One region of the Streptomyces sp. NPDC043854 genome, then DNA from elsewhere that is predicted to be linked to it. Evidence: riboswitches for the same ligand, from Rfam matches in the RefSeq annotation. Region 1 holds a riboswitch; each other region holds the start of a gene.

Evidence for each region. Region 1 has a riboswitch for cobalamin ahead of AC068A_RS01665 (ABC transporter substrate-binding protein). Riboswitches for the same ligand answer to the same signal wherever they lie in the genome.
Region 2: linked by a shared signal. The riboswitch ahead of AC068A_RS34935 (energy-coupling factor ABC transporter permease) and the one ahead of AC068A_RS01665 (ABC transporter substrate-binding protein) in region 1 are both predicted to bind cobalamin.
Region 3: linked by a shared signal. The riboswitch ahead of AC068A_RS27580 (ribonucleoside-diphosphate reductase subunit alpha) and the one ahead of AC068A_RS01665 (ABC transporter substrate-binding protein) in region 1 are both predicted to bind cobalamin.

Annotation. Positions count from the first base shown of each region.
Region 1 is NZ_JBWKDK010000001.1:364,612-372,358, forward strand. It holds gene AC068A_RS01650 (helicase associated domain-containing protein) at 1-2,053, opposite strand, end outside; gene AC068A_RS01655 (sigma-70 family RNA polymerase sigma factor) at 2,180-4,018, opposite strand; tRNA gene AC068A_RS01660 (tRNA-Trp) at 4,278-4,354, shown strand; cobalamin riboswitch at 4,449-4,603, shown strand; gene AC068A_RS01665 (ABC transporter substrate-binding protein) at 4,641-5,633, shown strand; gene AC068A_RS01670 (FecCD family ABC transporter permease) at 5,630-6,685, shown strand; gene AC068A_RS01675 (ABC transporter ATP-binding protein) at 6,682-7,494, shown strand; gene AC068A_RS01680 (PE-PGRS family protein) at 7,472-7,747, shown strand, end outside.
Region 2 is NZ_JBWKDK010000078.1:14,882-22,628, forward strand. It holds gene AC068A_RS34920 (L-serine ammonia-lyase) at 1-1,134, shown strand, start outside; gene AC068A_RS34925 (AMIN-like domain-containing (lipo)protein) at 1,638-2,168, shown strand; gene AC068A_RS34930 (flavodoxin family protein) at 2,230-2,985, opposite strand; cobalamin riboswitch at 3,286-3,483, shown strand; gene AC068A_RS34935 (energy-coupling factor ABC transporter permease) at 3,512-4,204, shown strand; gene AC068A_RS34940 (energy-coupling factor ABC transporter substrate-binding protein) at 4,210-4,599, shown strand; gene cbiQ (cobalt ECF transporter T component CbiQ) at 4,603-5,352, shown strand; gene AC068A_RS34950 (energy-coupling factor ABC transporter ATP-binding protein) at 5,349-6,167, shown strand; gene AC068A_RS34955 (PadR family transcriptional regulator) at 6,202-6,783, shown strand; gene AC068A_RS34960 (EF-hand domain-containing protein) at 6,925-7,137, opposite strand; gene AC068A_RS34965 (tRNA-dependent cyclodipeptide synthase) at 7,392-7,747, shown strand, end outside.
Region 3 is NZ_JBWKDK010000037.1:36,719-44,465, reverse strand. It holds gene AC068A_RS27585 (ribonucleotide-diphosphate reductase subunit beta) at 1-845, opposite strand, end outside; gene AC068A_RS27580 (ribonucleoside-diphosphate reductase subunit alpha) at 845-3,247, opposite strand; cobalamin riboswitch at 3,395-3,523, opposite strand; gene AC068A_RS27575 (GNAT family N-acetyltransferase) at 3,584-4,081, opposite strand; gene AC068A_RS27570 (Uma2 family endonuclease) at 4,160-4,744, shown strand; gene AC068A_RS27565 (YbdD/YjiX family protein) at 4,803-5,006, opposite strand; gene AC068A_RS27560 (carbon starvation CstA family protein) at 5,003-7,156, opposite strand; gene AC068A_RS27555 (GntR family transcriptional regulator) at 7,349-7,747, opposite strand, start outside.

The DNA of each region.
Region 1 (7,747 bases):
AGGACGCGTCGACGGCCTCCAGGGCCTCCCGGCGCTCCTCCGACAGCGAGCCCGGGCCCTCGCGGCGGGCCGCGGCCCGCTGGTTCTTCACCCAGATCCCGACCGGCGCACCCCGCCAGGTGGCGTCCGCCGGCGGCAGCAGGTGCCCGTGCTCCGCCGCCCAGCCGCGGGCGGCGGCGAGCCCCTCCTCGAACGCCACGTCGAAGTGGCTCCACACCATGCCGAGCTCGTCGAGCTGCGCGGCCCGCTCCCGGCCGAGGGTGCCGCGGCGGTGGTTCCGGCGCACGTCCGCGATCCACTGGCCCAGCGGGAACCGGGCCAGCCCGGGCGGCCAGCCCTCGGCGCCCGGCTGCGCCGGCTCGGGCACCCGGAAGGCGAACGGCACCTTCAGGTCCCCGGCCTCCGCGAGGTAGATCCGGGCGGCCTCCACCCCGCGCCGCCAGTGCTCGTGCTCCGGGCGCAGGACCCGCAGCCGGACGAACGCCGCCAGCAGCGCCGGATCCCGGGGCGTGGAGAAGCTCAGCAGCGCCTGCGCACCGACGCGCAGGCCGGAGCCCGTCACGGACTCCATCGCCGCGGGCCCCGGCCGGCTCGGCGCCTGCTGCTGCGCCAGGGCCTCCACGAGCCGGGTGTCGTGGGCCCGCAGTGCCTCCAGCAGCCGCGCGAGGTCCCCGTACGACCGTGAGGTCAGCATCGACTCGGGAGTCTCGCCCGGACCCAGCAGCACCGGCACCACCAGCGAGGCGACCTTGCCCTCGCCGGGCCGGATGCGCAGCGCCCGCCCGACCGCCTGGACCAGGTCGGGCATGGACCCGCGTACGTCCGCCCAGAAGACGGAGTCGCACTCCTTGGTGTCCACCCCCTCGCCGAGCACGCGGACACTGCCGAGGAAAGCCTTGTCGGCGACCCCGTGGGAGGCGAACTCGTCCAGGACGCGGCGCCGGTGCGCCGCCGGGTGCTGCCCGCACAGCCAGTCCGCCCAGACGGTACGGGGGTACGGCACCGGCTCCGCGGCCGCCCGGCTCGTCCGGCTCGTTTCGCTCGCCGCGCGCAGCCGCTCCGCGACCGCCGGCAGTCCGGCCGCGAACGCCTCGGCCTCCCGCGTCAGATGGTGGAAGACGAGGGTCCGATTGAACCCCTGGTCGGCGGCGGCCTTCAGCAGGGCCGCCTGGAGGGCCGCGAGGCGGACCCCGCGCACCTCGTCCGAGCGGCCGTCGGCGCCCAGCAGCACCGCTGCCTGGAACGCGGGATCGCTGACGTCGACGCACACCACCCGGTACGGGGCGCAGATCCCCCGGTCGATGGCATCGGCCAGGGTCAGGGTGTGGCAGCGGGCACCGAAGGGGCCGTCCGGGTCGTCCTCCATCGACGCGACGAGCACCCCGCGGCCCCGGACACCGCCGCCTCCGGCCTCCGCTGTGCCGGAGCCCTCGAGTCCGGATTCCTGGGGCTCCTCGGCGTCCTGCCAGACCCGGGGCGTGGCCGTCATGTAGAGCCGCCGCAGCGAGGGGATCCGGGTGTTGTCATGGACCACGGCCCACGGCTTGCCGATCCGCCCGGACGTGCGGTGCGCCTCGTCGACCACCACCAGGTCCCAGCCGGGCAGCCCGGCTTCGTGGGCGCGCTCGACCGTGCCGAGCCCGAGCGAGGCGTACGTGGCGAAGACCGTCACCCGCTCTGTCGGCCGGGCCGTCGCCCGGCCGCCCCAGCGGGCCAGTTCGGCCGGATCGGTGGTGGCCGGCAGGCCCGCCTCCTCGGCGCGCAGGGAGCACACCGCGAAGGCCCGGCCGCTGCGGCCGCCCGCCCGCCAGGCCGCGACCGTCTGCACGAGCAGGTCCAGGGAGGGCACGAGGACCAGCACCCGCCCGGCCTGCAACTCCTCGGCCGCGCGCACGGCGACCAGGGACTTGCCGGAACCGGTCGCCATGATGACCTGGGTGCGCAGCCCGGCCTCGGGCAGCCGGCCCCCGGCAGGCAGCGCCAGCGCCCGCACGACGGCGTCGACGGCCTCGCGCTGGTGCGGCCGCAGTTCCAGCCTCGCGGTGCGTGCCACCCCGCCTCCCCTGTGCCCCTGTGATCTTCTCGTTGATCTTCCCGCTGATCTGCTCGTTCTGCTCCAGACTCTATCCTGCTCCAAAGCTGAAGCAGTCGCAGGGAAGGCGGCCGGGGCCGCGCGGCGTCACCGGGCGCCGAAGTTCTGCGTCCACCAGGGGCCGCCGGAACTCCGGTGGATCCCGACGCCTATGTCCTTGAACGAGCAGTTCAGGATGTTCGCGCGGTGGCCGGGGCTGTTCATCCAGGAGTTCATCACCGACTCGGGCGTCTGCTGGCCCTTGGCGATGTTCTCCCCGTACGTGGACCACCGGTACCCGGCGGCTGTCGTCCGGTCTCCCGGGTCGGTGCCGTCGGGGCTGGTGTGCGAGAAGAAGTTCCGGCTCGCCATGTCGTCGGAATGCTGCTGGGCGGCCTCCCGCAGCTGTGTGTCGTCCCTGAGCGGGCCGCAGCCGGCCTTCGCCCGCTCGGCGTTGACCAGGGCCACCACCTGCCCCGCGGGCCCCTGGGGCGTGGGAGCCGGATCCGGGGCCGAGGAGCGGGGGGCCGGCTTGGACGGGGTCGGCTTCGGGCTCGGGCTCGCGCCGTCCACGGAGGGGCTCGGCGAGGCGGACGCCGACGGGGAGGGGGAGGCCGAGGCCGAAGCGGAGGGGGACGGCGAGGCCGGCTGCGAGGCCGAAGCCGCCGCCGACTCCGGGGCCGAGAGCGCGTTCACCGGGGCGGCGGTGTCCTGGCCGTCCTTGCCGCCCGAGCCGGGGAAGCCGCCGAGGTAGACGAGCCCGCCGCCCGCGACGCACGCGGCGAGCACCGCACCGCCGACCGCCCGGCGGCGGCTGCGCCGGCGCTTGCGCAGCAGGCTGCGGCCGCCGGCCGTGGCCGGGTCCGGCTCCGGGAGGCCGCCCTGCGCGGAGACGGCGGGGGACAGCTGCGTGGCGGCATCGGCCAGGTCCGTGCCGCCGGGGTACGGGTGACCGAGGCCCGGGTCGCCGAAGCCCGTGTCGGTGAGACCCGTACCGCCGTCGCCGCCCGGGTGGGCGGCATCACCCGGATATGCGGTTCCGGCCGGGTAGGCACTGTCGGGCGAGTAGGCGGCCTCGCCGGGGTAGGCGGCGTAGGCGGGGTTGCCCGGGTAGGCGGGGTAGGCCGCGCCCGCTGGGGCGAAGCCGCCCGTCACGGCCGCCGCCGACCGTATGCTGTCCAGCAGGGCCACCGAGACCGGCACCAGGGCCAGGCCCGCCAGCAGCCCCTCCGCCGGCAGCAGCCCGCCCCACAGCCCCGCGCACCGCATGCACTCCCGCGCGTGCCGGGCTATTCGCTTGCGCCACAGCGTGGACGGGTGCCCGTCCCAGCCGGCCGTCACCATCTGGAGCATCTCGCACGGAGGCTGCGCCTCCAGCGCCCGTTCCACCACCCGGGCCGACTCCAGCTGCGCCTTCATCCGCTGCACCCGCACCGCCGTGTGCTGCGGGGACAGCTCCAGCGCCGTGGCCACCTCGGCCCGGGTCAGCTCACCCGCGCACTCCAGCCACCAGAGCGACAGCAGCGCCCGGTCGTCCGGCTCCAGCCAGCGGGTGGCACGGGCCGTCTCGCGGCGCTGGCCCTCCAGCTGGAGCCGTACGACGGTCAGGTCCACGAAGTCGGCACCCGGGTCGGCGAGTTCCCAGGCGGCCTCGAGACCGCTCTCGCCGGGCGCGGTGCGCCGGGCCTGCCAGTACGCCCGCACGCGGTTCATCGCGATCGCCACCAGCCAGGACCGGAAGCTGTCGTCCGCGCGGAGGGTGCCCAGACCGTCGAGCGCGCGCAGCATCGTGTCCTGCACGACGTCGTCCACGTCCACCGACCCGTTCAGGGCCCGCCCGACGACGTTGTAGACGAGCGGCAGGTAGGTGCCGACCAGCTCGTCCTGCGCGCGGGGATCGCCCGCGCGGGCGGCCGCGACCAGCTCTGCCGTGTGCTGTGTAGTCATATGAGGTTCCCTGTCCGTACCGGCGGTCGATGATGCCCGATACCTGGGAGACCGTCGAGCGGCGGCGGGATAACACTTATTCGGAGGAAGATTTTCGAAAACGGCTCCGGGGGCGGGGGCGGGGCGCGGGACGTGGCCGCCGCCCACCCGGCGCCGCAGCGCCCCCGACCGCTGAGGGGCGCCGCTCGCTGCCCCGCGGACACGCACCCTCAATCGAGTGGATCTTCTCGCCGCGGCATGGCATGGTTGTCCTCATCGAAGGGGTGTAGCTCAGCTGGCCAGAGCGTCGGTCTCCAAAACCGAATGCCGCAGGTTCGAATCCTGTCGCCCCTGCCACAGTGAACCGGTGTTCACGGTCGAAGGCCCAGGTCCGGGTTGGCGGACCTGGGCCTTCGGCGTTCCCGGCCCCAGGCCCGCGTCGGCGGGCGGCCGTTTTCTGGGGGTTCGTGGTGGTCTGGCAGACTGATGTGGACCAACTCGGCGGTGCAGGACAGGAAACCGGTGCGAATCCGGTGCGGTCCCGCCACTGTGGCCGGCCCCTCCGCGGAGCCGGAAGCCAGACACTGACGCGCCGCCTCTTCACGTCGACCAGGGGACGAGGATCCCCCGGAGAGGCTTCGCCATGTCGCGTTCCCGCGCTCTGCTGCGCGCACTCGCCCCGCTTCCCTTCCTGATACCGCTCGCCGCGTGCGGCGGGGCGGCCGGTGCGGGGCAGGACACGGCCTCGGGGGCGGCCGCCGCGCCCGGGTTCCCGTACACCGCCACCAACTGCGGTTTCACCAGCACCTACCAGGCCCCGCCGCAGCGGGCCGTCACCATGAACCAGCACGCCACCGAACTGCTGCTCGCCCTCGGCCTTCAGGACCGGATGGCGGGCACCGCCTACCTCGACGACTCGGTACTGCCCGCGTACCGGCCCGCGTACGACCGGATCAAGGTACTGGCCAAGGAGTACCCGTCCAAGGAGGTGCTCCTCGGCGCCAACCCGGACTTCGTGTACGGCGGTTACGCCAGCGCCTTCGACAAGGCGCAGGGCCGCGACCGCGAGACCCTCGCCAAGGCGGGCATCAACACCCGGCTCAGCGTGGAGTACTGCACCGGCGGGCCGGTCGGCCTGGACCAGCTGAAGACCGAGATCACCGAGGTCGCCCGCACCTTCGGCGTGCCCGAGCGGGGCGAACGGCTCATCGCGGAGGAGCAGCGCCGCATCGACGCCGTCACCGCCCGCGTCAAGGACAGGGGCCGCCCCTCCGTCTTCGTCTACGACTCCGGCGAGGACAGTGCCTTCACCTCGGGCGGCCAGGGCATCGGCAACGAGATCGTCTCCCTGGCGGGCGGGACGAACACCTTCGCCGACCTCGAGGACACCTTCGGCGACGTGTCGTGGGAGAAGGTCATCGAGCGAAAGCCCGAGGTCGTCCTCATCTACGACTACGGCAGCACCAGCGCCGAGGCCAAGAAGCAGCGCCTGTTGAACGATCCGGCGCTCGCCGAGGTTCCCGCGGTCAAGAACCGGCGGTTCGCCGTGCTGCCGCTGTCCTCGGCCGTCCTCGGCGTGCGCGTCGCCGACGCCGTCGAGGCGCTGGCCCGCCAGCTCCACCCCGACACCCCGTGACCCGGCCCGTGATCCGGCCCCGTAAGCCCGTCGCCCTGGCCCTGCTCGTCCTCACCGCCGCCCTCCTCGCGTCCACCGTGGCGGGGCTCGCCCTGGGGCCCGTACGCATCGCCCCCGGACAGGTGCTCGAGCTCGTGCTCCGCGGACCCGGGCCGGGCGGCGGCGCGTTCACCTCCATCGTGTGGGACGTGCGGATGCCGCGGGTGCTCCTCGGCGCCGTCGTCGGAGCCGGGCTCGCGGTGGCCGGCACCGTCCTGCAGGCCCTCGTCCGCAACCAGCTCGCCGACCCGTTCCTCCTCGGCGCCTCCTCGGGGGCCTCGGCCGGCGCCGTCCTCGTCATCGTCCTCGGGGCGGGAGCCGGCACCGCGGGCGTCGCCGGTCGGGTCGGAGTGCCCGCGGCCGCGTTCGCCGGGTCGATGTGCGCACTCGTCGCCGTGTACGCCATGGCCCGGCGCGGCGGAACCATGACCACCGGGCGGCTGGTCCTCGCCGGCGTCGCCGTCCAGTACGTCCTGTCCGCGTTCACCAGCCTGGTGCTGGTGCTCGCGGCCCGCCCCGACCAGGTACGGTCCGTCCTCTTCTGGACCCTGGGCGGCCTCGGCGGCGCCCGCCGGGACGAACTGGCCCTGCCCGCCGCGGTGCTGCTCGCCGGCACCGCCCTGCTGATCGCCCTCGCCCGGCCGCTGGACCTGCTCCTGGCGGGGGAGGAGGGCGCGCACACCCTCGGGCTGGACGCGGGCCGCTTCCGCGCCGCCGCCTTCGTCCTCGTCTCCCTCGTCGTCGGGGTGCTCGTCGCGTACAGCGGGGCGATCGGCTTCGTCGGGCTGATGGTTCCGCACGCCGCCCGGATGGTCGTCGGCGCCGGGCACCGGGCCCTGCTGCCGGTCGCCGCACTGGGCGGGGCGGTGTTCCTGCTCCTGGCCGACCTGATTGCGCGTACGGCCGCGGCGCCCGAGGAGATACCGGTCGGCGTGGTCACCGCGCTGGCCGGAGGTCCGTTCTTCCTGTGGATGCTGAGGCGCTCCACGCGCACCGAGGGGGTGGCGGGATGACCGCGGGCGAGCGCGGCCGCCCGGTGGAACTCGCCGTGGAGGGCGTGCGTTACACCACCGGCGGACACACCCTGCTCCACGGAGTCGACCTCACTGCCCGGCCCGGCGAGACGGTCGGCGTGGTCGGCCCCAACGGCAGCGGCAAGACCACCCTGCTGCGCTGCGTCTACGGCACCCTGCGGCCCACGGGCGGCCGCGTCCTGCTGGACGGCGCGGACGCGGCGACGCTCGGGGTCAAGAACCGGGCCCGGCGCACGGCGGTCGTCCCGCAGGACGCGACCGGCATGCCGGGGCTGACCGTCCGCGAGGTCGTCGCCATGGGGCGCAGCCCGCACAAGCGGTTCTGGGAGCAGGACGGACCGGACGATGCCCGGCGCGTCGCCGACGCACTGGAGACCGTCGGCGCGGCCGTCTTTGCGGACCGCCGCTTCGACGGGCTCTCCGGCGGCGAACGCCAACGCGCCCTCGTCGCCCGCGCCCTGGCCCAGGACCCCGGCCTGCTCGCCCTGGACGAGCCGACGAACCACCTCGACATCCGCTACCAGCTGGAGATCCTGGCCTTGGTGCGCGCCCTGCCCACCACGGCCGTCCTCGTCCTGCACGACCTGAACCTGGCCGCCGTGTTCTGCGACCGCCTGTACGTCCTGTCGGCCGGCCGCGTAGCCGCCTCCGGCCCACCGGCCGAGGTCCTGACGGAGGAACTGCTGAGCAGGGTCTACGGGGTGCGCACCCACATCACGACCCACCCCCGCACCGGCACCCCCAACATCGTCTACCTTCCCAAGGATGAGCAGCGAGCAGCCCACTGACCGGCGCTGGGACCGGCTGGAGTGCGGGCCGGGCACCCCGCGCGGACTCAGGCAGGCCTGGTGCGCCGGCCTGTCCCGCAACCGTGCGGCTCCCGACGGACTCCTCGTCCGGCTGCTCGACCGGCACCCGGGGCTGCTCTGGCGGCAGGAGCTGCCCCAGGCGGTGGTGGATGCCGCCGTCGACCACGCGGACCGGCAGGTACGCGCCAGGTTGGCGGAAGCCCGGATGCATCGAGGGCTGACGCCCGGGCAG
Region 2 (7,747 bases), on a different contig from region 1:
GCCGACGACGAGGTGGAGCGCATCCGGCAGACCGGCCGGCTGCGCCTGCTCGGCACGGAGATAGGCAGCGCGCACGAGATCGCGTTCGACGAGCCGAGCCAGCTGATCCTCCACCGCCGCCGGGCCCTGCCGTACCACGCGAACGGCATGACGCTCTTCGCGTACGACGCCTCGGGCGCCCCGCTGCTGGAGAAGACGTACTACTCGGTGGGCGGCGGCTTCGTGGTGGACGAGGACGCGGTCGGCGAGGACCGGATCAAGCTCGACGACACCGTGCTGAAGTACCCGTTCCGCTCCGGTGACGAGATGCTGCGCCTGGCCAAGGAGACGGGCCTGTCCATCTCCTCGCTGATGCTGGAGAACGAGAAGGCCTGGCGGACGGAGGAGGAGATCCGCGCGGGCCTGCTGGAAATCTGGCGGGTCATGCAGGCCTGCGTCGCGCGCGGCATGTCCCGCGAGGGCATCCTCCCGGGCGGCCTGCGGGTCAAGCGCCGCGCGGCGGCCACGGCGCGCCAGCTGCGCACCGAGGGCGACCCGATGCTGCACCGCAGCGAGTGGACGACGATCTACGCGATGGCCGTGAACGAGGAGAACGCGGCGGGCGGCCGCGTCGTCACGGCCCCGACGAACGGCGCGGCGGGCGTCCTCCCGGCCGTCCTGCACTACTACGTGAACTTCGTGCCCGGCGCGGACGAGGACGGCGTCGTCCGCTTCCTCCTCGCCGCGGGCGCGATCGGCATGCTGTTCAAGGAGAACGCCTCGATCTCCGGCGCCGAGGTCGGCTGCCAGGGCGAGGTCGGCTCCGCCTGCTCGATGGCGGCGGGCGCCCTGGCGGAGGTCCTGGGCGGCACCCCGGAGCAGGTCGAGAACGCGGCCGAGATCGGCATGGAGCACAACCTGGGCCTGACCTGCGACCCGGTCGGCGGCCTGGTCCAGATCCCGTGCATCGAGCGCAACGGCATGGCGGCGGTCAAGGCGGTCACGGCCGCGAAGATGGCGATGCGCGGCGACGGCAGCCACAAGGTCTCCCTGGACAAGGTCATCAAGACGATGAAGGAGACCGGCGCGGACATGAAGATCAAGTACAAGGAGACGGCCCGCGGCGGCCTGGCCGTCAACGTCATCGAATGCTGACCTGAGCCGACCTGACCCGGTCTCCGTCCGTACGAGGACCCCGGGCGCCGCGGGCGCCCGGGGTCCCGTGCGTTTCCCGCCGGCCACTCTCCCGACCTGCGGCAATCATCCCGGTTTTCCCGGGCGTTGAGGTTCGGCGCGGATTGGTCACGCTTCAGGGCGAACCGTGGGGGCCGGGGGTGGTACGGGGTGACCCCCGTGCGCAAGGGTGATCGCATGACGTCGCGGCCACACCCCCGGCGGCCGGCCAACCGCCGCGGAGCCCGCAGCCCTTTCCCCCGTACGCGCTCCGCAGCCGCCCGGCAACCCTGCGCGCCCGCCCTCCGGCCGGAGGGCGGGCCGGCGGCGCACACCTCGCCTGGACGGCCGTTCGGTCCGGCGGCGCGGACAGGGAATTTCAACCGAATGAGAAGTTTGACCGGTTTTGCTGCAACCATGGGTGCGCGGGGAGTGTCTCCAGCAGTGACACCCGTCCCCGTCTCTCGAGAATCAGGGGGGACGTCATGAACCACCTCCGCCGCCGGCAGACCGTGGCCCTGGCCACGGGGGCTCTCCTCACCGCCGGAATCGCCCTCGCCGCGCCCGCCTCCACCGCCCCGGCCCCGGCCGCCGCGGCCGCCGGGCGCACCGCCACCCCGCTCGTCGTGAACGCCCGCTGGGCCGGGCACTGCGCGTACGACCGGATCGTCATCGACCTGCGGGGCCGCGTCCCCGACGTCGAGGTCACCCGCGTCCCGCGGCTGTACCGGGACGGGTCCGGCGAGCCCGTCGCGCTCGCCGGGAAGCACTTCCTCCAGATCCGCCTGCACCCCGCCGACGCCCACCTGCGCTCCGGCGAGAGCACCTACCGCGGGCCGAAGCTCGCCAGGATCGACCTGCCCGCGCTGAAGGGCTTCGCCATGACGGGCGACTTCGAGGGGTACGTCACCTTCGGTGCCGCCTTCGACACGAAGCCGTCCTACACCTCGTTCACCCTGCGCTCGCCCGACCGGTTCGTGCTGGACGTCGCGCACCGGAACGTGTGCTGCGGCTGAGCCTCCGCACAGCCGGGCGGCCGGGCGGCCGGGCAGCTGTCCGGCCGTCCGGCCCGGGCCGTCAGCGGTGTTCGGGGTTGGGGAAGTCGAAGCGGCAGCCGGCGTCCCACTCCGAGCGCTGGTTGCCGTGGGCGGGCATGCCGCCGGAGCGCTTGAGCAGGGCGGCCAGGTGCATGAGGTTCCACGACATGAAGGTCGTGTTCCGGTTGGTGAAGTCGTTCTCCGGGCCGCCCGAGCCCGGGTCGAGGTACGAGGGACCGGGCCCGGCCTCGCCGATCCAGCCGGCGTCGGCCTGCGGCGGGATGGCGTACCCGAGGTGCTGGAGGCTGTAGAGGACGTTCATGGCGCAGTGCTTCACGCCGTCCTCGTTGCCCGTGATCAGCGCACCGCCGACGCGCCCGTAGTAGGCGTACTGGCCCTGCTCGTTCAGGAGCGAGGAACAGGCGTACAGCCGCTCGATGACCTGCTTCATCACGGAGCTGTTGTCACCGAGCCAGATCGGCCCGCACAGCACGAGGATGTCGGCGGCCATGATCTGGCTGTACAGGACGGGCCACTGGTCGGTTTCCCAGCCGTGCTCGGTCATGTCCGGCCAGACTCCGGTGGCGATGTCGTGGTCGACGGCGCGGATCAGCGAGGTCCGGGCGCCGGCCGCCTCCATGACGGCGCGGCTCCGCGCGATCAGGCCCTCCGTGTTGCTGGTCTCGGGCGAGCGCTTGAGCGTGCAGTTGACGTACACGGCGGTCAGGTCGGAGTAGTCGAACGCCCCGGCGTTCGCCCCCGGCTGCGGTGTCGCGGTGTCGTGTTCGGCGGCCACCCTCCCAGCCTGCGGGGCTCCGGGCCCTGCGGCGACCGGAAGACGCCCGTCCGGGGGTGGCCGGACCTCCCGGGCGCAGCCCGCGCACGCCCCGGCGGCGCCGGTTGGAGCGCGGCAGCGGAAGAGCGCCGTGGCGCGCGCCGGTCCGCCGCGCAAGCCGCCGGACGCCGGAAGTTCCGTGTCCCTGCCACTGTTTCGCCGCGCCCGCCCGGAGCGCACAGGCCCGCCGGCGGTCCGAAGCGGAATCCCCGGGCCCAACAGGCCGCCCAGATCCGGGTTGTTACGGGTCCACAGCGCGGACTAGGGTCATCAGGCCTTGGTGTACGGGAAACCGGTGGAAAACCGGTGCGGCCCTCGCCACTGTGAACGGGAAGTCCGGCTCCACTCCTGCGGGAAAGCCACTGGGCAGCGCGGGGAGGGACCCGCACCGCCCGGGAAGGCGGAGCCAGGGCATCAGTACCCGCGAGCCAGGAGACCGGCCAAGGCGCGTTGTCCATCCACGAGGTGCTGGAGAGGTCTCCCACTCATGCACATAGCCGAGGGGTTCCTGCCCCCCTTGCACGCGGCCGCCTGGGGCGCCGCGTCCGCTCCCTTCGTCGTCCACGGGGTACGGGCCCTCACCCGCGAGGTGAAGGCCAACCCGGAGAGCACCCTCCTGCTCGGCGCGTCCGGAGCGTTCACCTTCGTCCTGTCCGCACTGAAGATCCCCTCGGTGACGGGCAGCTGCTCGCACCCCACCGGGACCGGGCTCGGCGCGATCCTGTTCCGGCCGCCCGTCATGGCGGTGCTCGGCACGATCACCCTCCTCTTCCAGGCGCTGCTGCTCGCGCACGGCGGACTGACCACCCTCGGCGCCAACGTCTTCTCGATGGCCATCGCCGGACCCTGGTCGGGGTACTGCGTCTACCTGCTGCTGCGGCGCTTCAACGCCCCGCTGATGGTGTCCGTGTTCTTCGGCGCCTTCTTCGCCGACCTCGTCACCTACTGCGTGACCTCGGTGCAGCTGGCGCTGGCCTTCCCGGACCCGGGCACGGGCTTCTTCGGCGCGCTCGCGAAGTTCGGCGGCATCTTCGCCGTCACCCAGATCCCGCTCGCCGTGAGCGAGGGCCTGCTGACGGTCCTGGTGATGCGGCTGCTGATGCAGTCCAGCAAGTCCGACCTGGTCCGGCTGGGCGTCGCGAAGCTCGCCGGCCGCTCCGAGCAGAAGACGGCGGTGTGACGCGCATGAGCCGGAACGCGAAGATCAACGGCCTGCTGCTGCTCCTGGTGGCGGCGCTGGCGGTGCTGCCGCTCGCCCTGGGCCTGGGCGAGGGCAAGGAGGAGCCGTTCACGGGCGCCGACGCGCAGGCGGAGGCGGCCATCAGCGAGCTGAAGCCGGATTACGAGCCCTGGTTCTCCCCGCTGTACGAGCCCCCGTCCGGGGAGGTGGAGTCGGCCCTGTTCGCCCTCCAGGCGGCGCTGGGCGCGGGCGTGCTCGCCTACTACTTCGGCGTCCGCCGGGGCCGCCGCCAGGGCGCGGCCGCGGCGGCCGCCGCCGGTGCCGGCACGGTCCCTGCCGACGCCGCACCGGCACCGGCCTCCGCATCCGCAGCGGCGCCCGCCGCGGAGTCGTAGCCGGTGCTGCCGATCGACGTGGCCGCGCACAGCAGCCGCTGGCGGGGCCGCCATCCGCTGGAGAAGGCGCTGCTCGGGCTGGGTCTGACGGTCAGTGCCCTGTGCCTGCCGGCCTGGCCGGGCGGACCGCTCGTGGCCGCCGCGACCCTGGCCGTGCTCCTCGGGCCGGCCGGGGTCGCCGGGCGGCAGCTCTGGCGGGCCTTCCGGATCCCGCTGGGGTTCTGCTTCACCGGGGCGCTGCCGCTGCTGATCGCGGTCGGCGGCCCAGCCGGATACGTCTCCCTGGCCCCGGACGGGCCGCGGCTCGCCGCCGAACTGCTGCTGCGCACGTCGGCGGCCTCGCTCGGGGTGCTGCTGTTCGCGTTCACCACCCCGGTGTCGGACGTGCTGCCCCGGCTGGTCCGGGCCGGGGTGCCGGCGCCGGTGGTGGACGTGGCGCTGGTCATGTACCGCATCGGCTTCCTGCTGCTCGACTCCCTGGCCCAGGTGCGGCGCGCGCAGGCGGCCCGCCTCGGGCACGCGGGCCGGGCCGCGGCATGGCGCTCGGTGGCCGGGCTCGCCGCCACTTCGTTCGTACGGGCCTTCGACCGCGCGGCGCGGCTCCAGTCGGGCCTGGCCGGGCGCGGCTACGACGGCGCGCTGCGGGTGCTCGTCCCCGAGGCGACGCTGTCGTGGCGCTTCCTCGCGGCCTCGGCGGCCCTGCTCGCGGCCGTGGCCGCGCTGACTCTCACCCTGAAGGGGCTCTACCTGTGACGTTGGTGGAACTGGCCGGCGCCGGCTACGCGTACGAGGACGGCCCGGCGGTGCTGACCGGCGTGGACTTCGCCATCGCCGAGGGCCGGGCGCTGGTCCTGCTCGGCCGCAACGGCAGCGGCAAGACCACGCTGATGCGGCTGCTCAGCGGCGGCCTGCGGCCCGGCTCGGGCGAACTGCGCCTGGACGGAGCACCGGTCGGGTACGACCGGGCGGGCCTGACCCGGCTGCGGACGGCGGTCCAGCTGGTGGTGCAGGATCCGGACGACCAGCTCTTCGCCGCCTCGGTGGAGCAGGACGTGTCCTTCGGCCCGATGAACCTCGGCCTGCCCGCCGGGGAGGTGCGGGCCCGGGTGGAGTCCGCACTGGCCGCGCTCGACATCACCGGGTTGCGGGACCGCCCGACGCACCTGCTCTCGTACGGGCAGCGCAAGCGCGCGGCGATCGCGGGCGCGGTGGCGATGGCCCCGCGGGTGCTGATCCTCGACGAGCCGACGGCCGGACTCGACCCGGACGGGCAGGAGCGGCTGCTGGACACCCTGGCGGGGCTGCGCTCGCGCGGCACCACGGTGGTGATGGCCACGCACGACGTCGACCTGGCGGTGCGCTGGGCCGACGACGCAGCGGTCCTGACCCCGGCCGGGATCCGCGTCGGCCCGGCCGCACAGCTGCTGGCCGACCCGGGCCTGCTCGCCGAGGCGGGCCTGCGCCAGGCCTGGTCGCCGGCGGTGGCGGCCTTCCTGCGGGCGCGGGACCTGCTGGAGCCCGACGCCCCGGGCCCGGGCACCCCCGAGGCCCTGGCCGCCTGGCACTGACCCGGACGGTGTGCGGCAAACCTAGGATGGCGGCATGTCGCTGCCGCACGCCATCCTCACCGCCCTGCTCGAGAAGCCTTCGTCCGGGCTGGAGCTGACCCGGCGGTTCGACAGGTCGATCGGGTACTTCTGGTCCGCGACGCACCAGCAGATCTACCGCGAGCTGGGCCGGCTGGAGGAGGCCGGGCTGATCCGGGCCCTGCCGAGCGAGGTGCCCGTGCGGGGGCAGAAGAAGGAGTACGAGGTCCTGCCCGCCGGCAGTGCGGAGCTGGCGCGGTGGATCGGCGAGAGCCAGGACCCGAAGGCCATTCGGGACCCGCTGCTGCTGCGGGTCCGGGCCGCGGGCGTGGCCGGCGTGCAGGGGCTGGCCGGGGAGCTGCGGCGGCACCTGGAGCTGCACCGGCGGCAGCTGGCGCTCTACGAGGCCATCGAGGAGAAGGACTTCCCCCCGGAGCGGGACTCCGACGAGGACCGGCTGCGCCGGCTCGTGCTGCACGGCGGCATCGGCCTGGAGACGTTCTGGCTGCGCTGGCTGGAGGAGGCCCTGGCCGAGGTCGAGGACATGGTGCGGCCGGACGCCGCGGATGCCCCGGCCGGACCCGGCGGCGCACCGTAGGGCGCGGTCCCGCGCGGGCAGTCCCCGCGGTCTCCGCGGTCTCCGCGGTCTCCGCGGTCTCCGCGGGCCGTTCGCGCGGGCGGGCAGGCCGCAGCCCCCGTGCCGCCCGGCGGGGCGGTACGGGGGCTGCGGCGCGGGGCCTTACTTGTTCAGGGAGGCCCAGAACTCGTCGAAGCTCAGCAGGCCGTCGCCGTTCGCGTCCTTGGCGGCGATCACGGAGTCCGCGACCGGGCCCGTGACGAACGGGTCGCCCATCTCCGCCATGGCCCGACGGAACTCGTCGGCCGTGACGAAGCCGTCGCCGTCCGCGTCGAACCTGCCGAACGTCGCCCGCGCGTTCTCGATGTCCGCCACTGGGATCCACCCCTTCTTGGTGCTCGTTGACCGGCTCAGGGTAGCGCCAGCCGGGAAGGCCGCCGCTACCGGGTCCCGTTCGGGTGGCAGAAAGAAATTCAATTACCGCCCCGTATCCGGAAGCGATAATTCCGGCCAAGAAATCAGCCTCGGGCTTGTCACGTTCCGGGGCCACCGCATAACGTACCGGCATTGCCGCCACACCAGGAGCGCAGGGCTCCCAGGGACATGCGGCAACAAGGGCGATCACACAGGTGACGATCACAGCAGACGCATCATTCGAAGTTCTGCCCTTCACCCGCGCGTGCCGCCATATCTGGGATGAGGGCGACCATGTGCTCATCGGAGTGAGTCCTGGGAACAGCTACTTCAGCTCCGAGCGCATCAACAGCCTCGCCCGGTGGGCGGTACCCCGCTTCGCGCAGGTCGACTTCGTGTACGCGGACCTCCATGTGGACCGCATGTTCGCCGCTTTCGGCTACCGCCGGGAGCATGCGGAGAAGCGCGCCGCGAAGGAGATCAAGGCGGTCCGCCGCCGGATCCTCAAGGGCATCGAGGATTCGGGGCACCCGCATGCCGGGGTCCGCGTGAGGGCACTTTCGGAGTTCCG
Region 3 (7,747 bases), on a different contig from region 1:
GCGACGCACTCCAGGTACTCGCGCATCGACTCGGTGTTCATGCCCGGCAGGCCGTCACCGCACAGGTCGCGGCCGAACTGCAGCTCCGCCTCGACGGCCTCCTTCAGCATGTCCGTGACCTGCTGCCGGAGCTCGTCGTCGAAGAGGTCGGGCTCCTCCTTGCGGACCGTGTCCACGACCTCGAACGCGAAGTTCATGTGCATGGTCTCGTCCCGGAACACCCAGTTGGTGCCGGTGGCCAGGCCGTGCAGCAGACCGCGCGACCGGAACCAGTACACGTAGGCGAAGGCGCCGTAGAAGAACAGGCCCTCGATGCACGCCGCGAAGCAGATCAGGTTCAGCAGGAAGCGGCGGCGGTCGGCCTTCGTCTCCAGCCGCTCGATCTTCTCCACCGAGTCCATCCACTTGAAGCAGAACTGCGCCTTCTCGCGGATGGAGGGGATGTTCTCCACCGCCGCGAACGCCGCCGCACGGTCGTCCGGGTCGGGCAGGTAGGTGTCCAGCAGCGTCAGGTAGAACTGGACGTGCACGGCCTCCTCGAACAGCTGGCGCGACAGGTACAGGCGCGCCTCCGGGGAGTTGATGTGCTTGTACAGCGTCAGGACCAGGTTGTTCGCCACGATCGAGTCGCCCGTCGCGAAGAACGCGACCAGCCGGCCGATCATGTGCTGCTCGGCGGGCGTCAGCTTCGCCAGGTCCGCCACGTCCGAGTGGAGGTCGACTTCCTCCACCGTCCACGTGTTCTTGATCGCGTCCCGGTAGCGCTCGTAGAAGTCCGGGTAGCGCATCGGGCGGAGCGTCAGCTCGAAGCCGGGGTCGAGGAGGTTCTTGTCGGGGGTCGGCATTACTGGCAGGCCTCGCAGGACTCGGGGTTCTCAAGGGAGCAGGCCAGTGCCTCGGCGTCGAGGGCCTGCGGGAGGGGGGTGGCGGCGGCCGGGACGGCGGCACCGCCGGACGCGGCGCGGGCGATCCTCGTCGCCGGGCGCGAGCGCAGGTAGTACGTGGTCTTCAGACCCTGCTTCCAGGCGTACGCGTACATCGACGACAGCTTGCCGATGGTCGGCGTCTCCATGAACAGGTTCAGCGACTGCGACTGGTCCAGGTACGGCGTACGGGCCGCCGCCATGTCGATCAGGCCGCGCTGCGGGATCTCCCACGCCGTGCGGTACAGCTCGCGGACCTCGGCCGGGATCCAGTTGAAGCCCTGGACGGAGCCGGAGGAGTCGCGCAGCGCCTCGCGGGTCTGCGCGTCCCACACGCCGAGCTTCTTCAGGTCCTCCACCAGGTAGCCGTTGACCTGGAGGAACTCACCCGACAGCGTCTCGCGCTTGAACAGGTTGGAGACCTGCGGCTCGATGCACTCGTACACGCCCGCGATCGAGGCGATCGTCGCGGTCGGCGCGATGGCCAGCAGCAGCGAGTTGCGCATGCCGGTGGTCGCGATCCGGGCGCGCAGCGCGTCCCAGCGCTCCGGCCAGGTGAGCTCGACGCCGTAGTGGTCGGGGTGCAGCACGCCCTGCGCGGTACGGGTCTGCTCCCAGGCCGGGAGGGTGCCGTGCTTCTCGGCGAGGTCGGCGGAGGCCTCGTACGCGGCGAGCATGATCCGCTCGGCGATCCTCGTGGAGAGGGCCTTGGCCTCGGCGGAGTCGAAGGGCAGGCGCAGCTTGAAGAAGACGTCCTGGAGGCCCATCGCGCCCAGGCCCACCGGGCGCCACTTGCCGTTGGAGCGGCCGGCCTCCTCGGTCGGGTAGAAGTTGATGTCCACGACCCGGTCGAGGAAGGTCACGGCGGTGCGGACGGTCTCGTCGAGGCGCTCCCAGTCCATCTCGCCCGTCTCGGCGAGCACGAAGGCGCCGAGGTTGACCGAGCCGAGGTTGCAGACGGCGGTCTCGCCGTCGTTGGTGACCTCGATGATCTCGGTGCACAGGTTGGAGGAGTGGACGACCGTGCCCGGCAGGGCCGTCTGGTTCGCGGTCCGGTTGGAGGCGTCCTTGAACGTCATCCAGCCCTGGCCGGTCTGCGCGAGGGTGCGCATCATGCGGCCGTACAGCTCGCGGGCCGGCATGGTCTTCTTGGCCAGGCCCGCCTGCTCGGCCTTGACGTAGGCGGCGTCGAACTCGTCGCCGTACAGGTCGACCAGCTCGGGCACGTCGGCCGGGGAGAACAGCGACCACTCGGCGTCGGAGTTCACGCGGCGCATGAACTCGTCGGGGATCCAGTGCGCCAGGTTCAGGTTGTGCGTACGCCGGGCGTCCTCACCGGTGTTGTCGCGCAGCTCCAGGAACTCCTCGATGTCCGCGTGCCAGGTCTCCAGGTAGACGGCGGCGGCGCCCTTGCGGCGGCCGCCCTGGTTCACGGCGGCGACGGAGGCGTCGAGGGTCTTCAGGAACGGGACGATGCCGTTGGAGTGGCCGTTGGTGCCGCGGATCAGCGAACCGCGGGCGCGGATGCGGGAGTACGACAGGCCGATGCCGCCGGCGTGCTTCGACAGGCGCGCGACCTGGTGGTAGCGGTCGTAGATCGAGTCGAGCTCGTCCAGCGGGGAGTCCAGCAGGTAGCAGGAGGACATCTGCGGGTGCCGGGTGCCGGAGTTGAACAGCGTGGGGGAGGACGGCAGGTAGTCCAGGCGGCTCATCAGCCGGTACAGGGACGCGACTTCCTCGACGGCCTCGATGCTGTCGTTCTCGGCCAGGCCGCAGGCCACGCGCAGCATGAAGTGCTGCGGGGTCTCGATGACCTGGCGGGTGATCGGGTGGCGCAGCAGGTAGCGGCTGTGCAGGGTGCGCAGGCCGAAGAAGCCGAAGCGGTCGTCGGCGCCCTCGGCGAGGGTGTGCTCGACCAGCGCGTCGAGGCGGCTCGCGTGCAGCCGGACGAACTCGGCGGTGCGGTCCGCGATCAGGCCCTCGCGGTGGCCGACCTCGACCGAGGCGGAGAAGGAGGTGGCGCCCTGGCCCGCGGCCTCCTCGGCGACGGCGATCGTCAGCAGGCGGGCGGCGAGCCGGGAGTAGGCCGGGTCCTCGGAGATCAGACCGGCCGCGGCCTCGGTGGCCAGCCCGCGCAGCTCGGCCTCGTCGGCGCTCGCGCTGCGGCCGCGCAGGGCGGCGGCGGCGACCCGGCCGGGGTCGGTGTCGGGAAGGTCGGCGGTCAGCTCGGTGAGGGTGCGCAGCAGCGCGGCCCCGGGGCCCCCCTCAGTTCCGTTGTCGGACGGGTCGGACTCGGCGCGCGGTGCGGAAGGCGCGATGGTCACGGGGGGAGCTCTCCCTCGCTCGGCTCCGGGACGGCGGCGGCGCGGGCGCGAGCGGGCGCGCGCGGGCAGGGGCCCGTCAGGGCAGCACCGCGCGATGTCCGCCGGCCCTACCGCGAGGCCCGGACGTGGTCGGCACCCGGTTCGGTCGAGCCGGGCGCGCCGTCGGCAGGTCGTCGGACTTCGGTGACACCGATGGGTGTACTTCATACCGTTGCGGGACAGTTCCGGATTCGCACCGGATTCCCCTGCGGCGACAGCGAGGATGAGCATACATGTGGGGGGAGGTTTCTGTGCGACCCCCTAGATGTTGTGTCCGGGCCTTTGCTGAGCGTGGCCTCACAGCTCCAGTCGGTAGGTGAGCAGCGTCAGTGCGGGGATCGGGGACCAGTCCAGTTCCGGGGTGCGGACGAAGCCCAGGCGGGCGTAGATCCGCTGGGCGCCCCGCATCGCCGGCTGGGTGGACAGGGTCAGCGCGGTGACCCCGTCGAGGGCGCGGGCCCGCTCGATGCACGCCCGTACGAGGGCCTCCCCGACGCCCGTGCCGCGCGCCCCGGGTGCGACGGCCAGCATGCGGAACTCGGCCTCGTGCGGCCCGGCGACGTCGGCGAGCGGGCTCCCGGGCGGGGCGAAGGTCACCCCGCCGAGCACCTCCCCGTTCCGTACGGCGACCAGCACCTCGCCGTCGGCGGCCCGGCCGGCCACATCGCGCAGGACGTTCAGGTAGGTGTCGTCCTCGTTCTGGTCGAGCAGCCCGTCCCCGGTGTAGGCCTGCCCGGTGATCTCGCCCAGCCGCTCGAACTCGGCGGGCACGGCAATACGGATGTCGATGTCCATGCCGCCGAGTGTGCCGGACGGGGGCGGCCGCCCGGCGCTATCGTCGGGAGCAGCACCGTCGAGGAAGGCGAGCGAGGCATGACCGTGATGACTGACCGCCCCCAGATGCTGACCGAGGATTTCGAGACTCTCGCCCGCATAGGCGCCAGGGAGCTGGAGGGGCTGCGACTGGAGTTTGTCGACGGAAAGCTGAGGCTCAAAGCAGTGCCGGATGGGGATCACGACCGGATCATCGTGTGGCTCGCCCGCATCTGCATGCAGCACCGGCCCGAGCAGTGGCTTCACGTCGAACGCGGGCTGAAGGTCGAGCAGTACCGCTCGGGTCGCGCGCGGCCGGACGCCTCGCTTGCGCCGGACGGCGCATTCGAGGGCCAGGGGGAGTGGGCCGATCCTGCCCCGGTCCTGATGGTCGTCGAAGTCACTTCGTACGATTCGGACACAGACGAGCGTGATCGCAAGGAGAAGCCGCGCGCGTACGCGGAGACGGGCATCCCCGTCTTCGTCCTGATCGACCGGGACAACTGCCAGGTGCGCGTCCACAGCGAGCCCGACGGGCAGCTGTATGAGACCGTGCGCACCATCCCCTTCGGCAAGGACGTCGAGCTGCCCGACCCGGTCGGCTTCTCCTTCTCGACCGAGCCGCTCAAGGACTGGGTGCGCTGAGGCCGCGCACGGCGAAGGGGGCCGCCGTGACCGGCGGGCCCCTTCCCTGCGGCAGCGCTCAGCAGCAGCGGAAGCCCTCGCGGGGGTCCGCCTCGCGGGCGTCGGTACGGGCGCGTTCGAAGGCGCGGCGGGTCATGACCTCGGCGTCCGGGTCGTGGGAGCGGGCGTGCGCGACGTACCGGTCGTACGCCGCCTCGCCGGAGAACTCCCGCACGTAGAACCGCGCCTTCGCCAGCGCGCCGCGCACCCCGCCGCCGCTCATGCCACGGGCTCCTTCGCGCGGCCGCCGCCCGAGTCGAGGCCGGCGGCGGCGAGTTCGGCCCGCTCCTCCGGGGTCGCGATGAGCCCGGCCGGGGCGATGATCTTCGACTCGGTCCACGGGACCTCGGTCAGCCGGACCGTCTCGGGGCTGCGGACGGCCTTGATGCAGGTGCGGGCCGCGTCCAGCAGCACGATGACGATCAGGACCGCGAACAGCCCGGCCAGGACGCCGTCGACGGTGGCGTTGATGACCACCGTGTGCATCTCGTCCATGTTCTTCGCGGGGGCGAGGACCTTCCCCGCGTCGATGCCGTCCTGGTACTTGTCGCGCTGCGCGAAGAAGCCGACCTTCACGTCGTCGGAGAAGATCTTTTGCCAGCTCGCGGTGAGGGTGACGGCCACGTCCCAGGCCAGCGGGACGCCGGTCACCCAGGCCCACTTCAGCCGCCCGGACTTGACGAGCAGGGTCGTGCAGACGGCCAGGGCCACCGCCGCGAGCAGCTGGTTCGCGATGCCGAACAGCGGGAAGAGCTGGTTGATACCGCCCAGCGGGTCCTTGACGCCGACCCACAGGAAGTAGCCCCAGCCGCCGACGACCAGAGCGCTGGCCAGCCAGACGCCGGGCTTCCAGCTGACGTCCTTGAAGGACTTGTGCACGTTGCCGAGGGTGTCCTGGAGCATGAACCGGCCGACGCGGGTGCCCGCGTCCAGCGTGGTCAGGATGAACAGCGCCTCGAACATGATGGCGAAGTGGTACCAGAAGGCCTTCATGCCGGCGCCGCCGAGGACGGCCGAGAAGATTTCCGACATTCCGAGTGCGAAGGTCGGCGCGCCGCCCGTGCGGGACAGCAGGGTGGCCTCCTCGACGTCCTTCGCGGCCTGGGCGAGGAACTCCGGCGAGACGGAGAACCCGAAGTTCGTGACGGCCTGCGAGGCGGTCTGGACGGTGGTGCCGACGACCCCGCCGGGGGAGTTGACCGCGAAGAACAGACCGGGCTCGATGACGGACGCGCAGATCATCGCCATGACGGCTACGAAGGACTCGGTCAGCATGGAGCCGTAGCCGATGACCCGGACCTGGGTCTCCTTCTGGATCATCTTCGGGGTGGTGCCCGAGGAGACCAGGGAGTGGAAGCCGGACAGCGCGCCGCAGGCGATGGTGATGAAGACGAAGGGGAACATCGACCCGGCGAAGACCGGGCCGTCCCCACGGGCGGCGAAGTCGGTGATCGAGGGCATCTTCAGCGTCGGCATGGCGATGACCACGCCGAGGGCGAGCATCGCGATCGTGCCGATCTTCATGAAGGTGGAGAGGTAGTCGCGGGGTGCGAGCAGCATCCACACCGGCAGCACCGAGGCGATGAAGCCGTACGCGACCATCCAGATGATCAGCGTTTCCTTCTCCAGGGTGAAGGTGTCGGCCAGCGAGGACTCGGCGACCCAGCCGCCGGCGACGATGGCGAGCAGCAGCAGGGCGACGCCGATGACGGAGACCTCGGTGACCCGGCCGGGCCGCAGCACGCGCAGGTAGAAGCCCATGAACAGGGCGATCGGGATGGTCATGCCGATGGAGAAGACGCCCCAGGGCGAGTGCGCCAGCGCGTTGACGATGACCAGGGCGAGCACCGCCAGCAGGATGATCATGATGGCGAACACGGCGACGAGGGCGGCGGCTCCGCCCACGGGGCCGATCTCGTCCCGGGCCATCTGGCCGAGCGAGCGGCCGTCGCGCCGGGTGGAGAAGAACAGGGTGACCATGTCCTGGACGGCGCCCGCGAAGATCACGCCGGCGACGATCCAGATGGTGCCGGGCAGGTAGCCCATCTGCGCGGCGAGCACCGGGCCGACGAGCGGTCCGGCGCCGGCGACGGCGGCGAAGTGGTGGCCGAAGAGCACCCGCCGGTCGGTCGGGTGGAAGTCGACGCCGTTGTCGAGGCGTTCGGCGGGCGTGGCCCGGGTCTTGTCGACCCGGAGGACCCGGTGGGCGATGAAGCGCGCGTAGAAGCGGTAGCCGATGGCGTACGAGCCGAGCGCTGCGGCGAGCAGCCAGGCGGCGGAAACCTCCTCGCCGCGGGAGAGTGCGAGCACGGCCCAGCCGATGGCCCCGACGAGGGCGACGAGCACCCACACGGCGATCGACTTCGGGGTCATGCGGCCTGGTGCGGAAGGCGAGTCCGGTGCCGTGCCCGAACTCGCCGCGTTCCGTTGGGTGCCTGTTGCTTCCGGTTCCGGCATGATCCTCGTCCCCTCGTTGATCATCTGCGCAAGCGCAGGGAATCTACGGGGGCCCGACCGGTGAACGTAAGCCCCCGTCCGTATAGCGGAACGAGAGTCAACTACGGATCAGACGGCAGGGCGCTGGAGTCGGGCAACGAACTTGTATCGATCTCCGCGGTAGACCGACCGCACCCACTCGACCGGCTCCCCGTCGGCGTCCAGGGAGTGCCGGGAGAGCAACAGCATCGGCAGGCCGACGTCCGTGCCGAGCAGCCCGGCCTCGCGCGGGGTGGCCAGGGAGGTCTCGATGGTCTCCTCGGCCTCGGCGAGCCGTACCCCGTACACCTCGGCGAGGGCGGTGTAGAGCGAGGTGTACTTGGCCAGGGAGCGGCGCAGGGCGGGGAAGCGCTTGGCCGACAGGTGGGTGGTCTCGATGGCCATGGGCTCGCCGCTGGCCAGGCGGAGCCGCTCGATGCGCAGGACGCGCCCGCCCGGGGCGATCTTGAGCAGTCCGGCCAGGGTGTC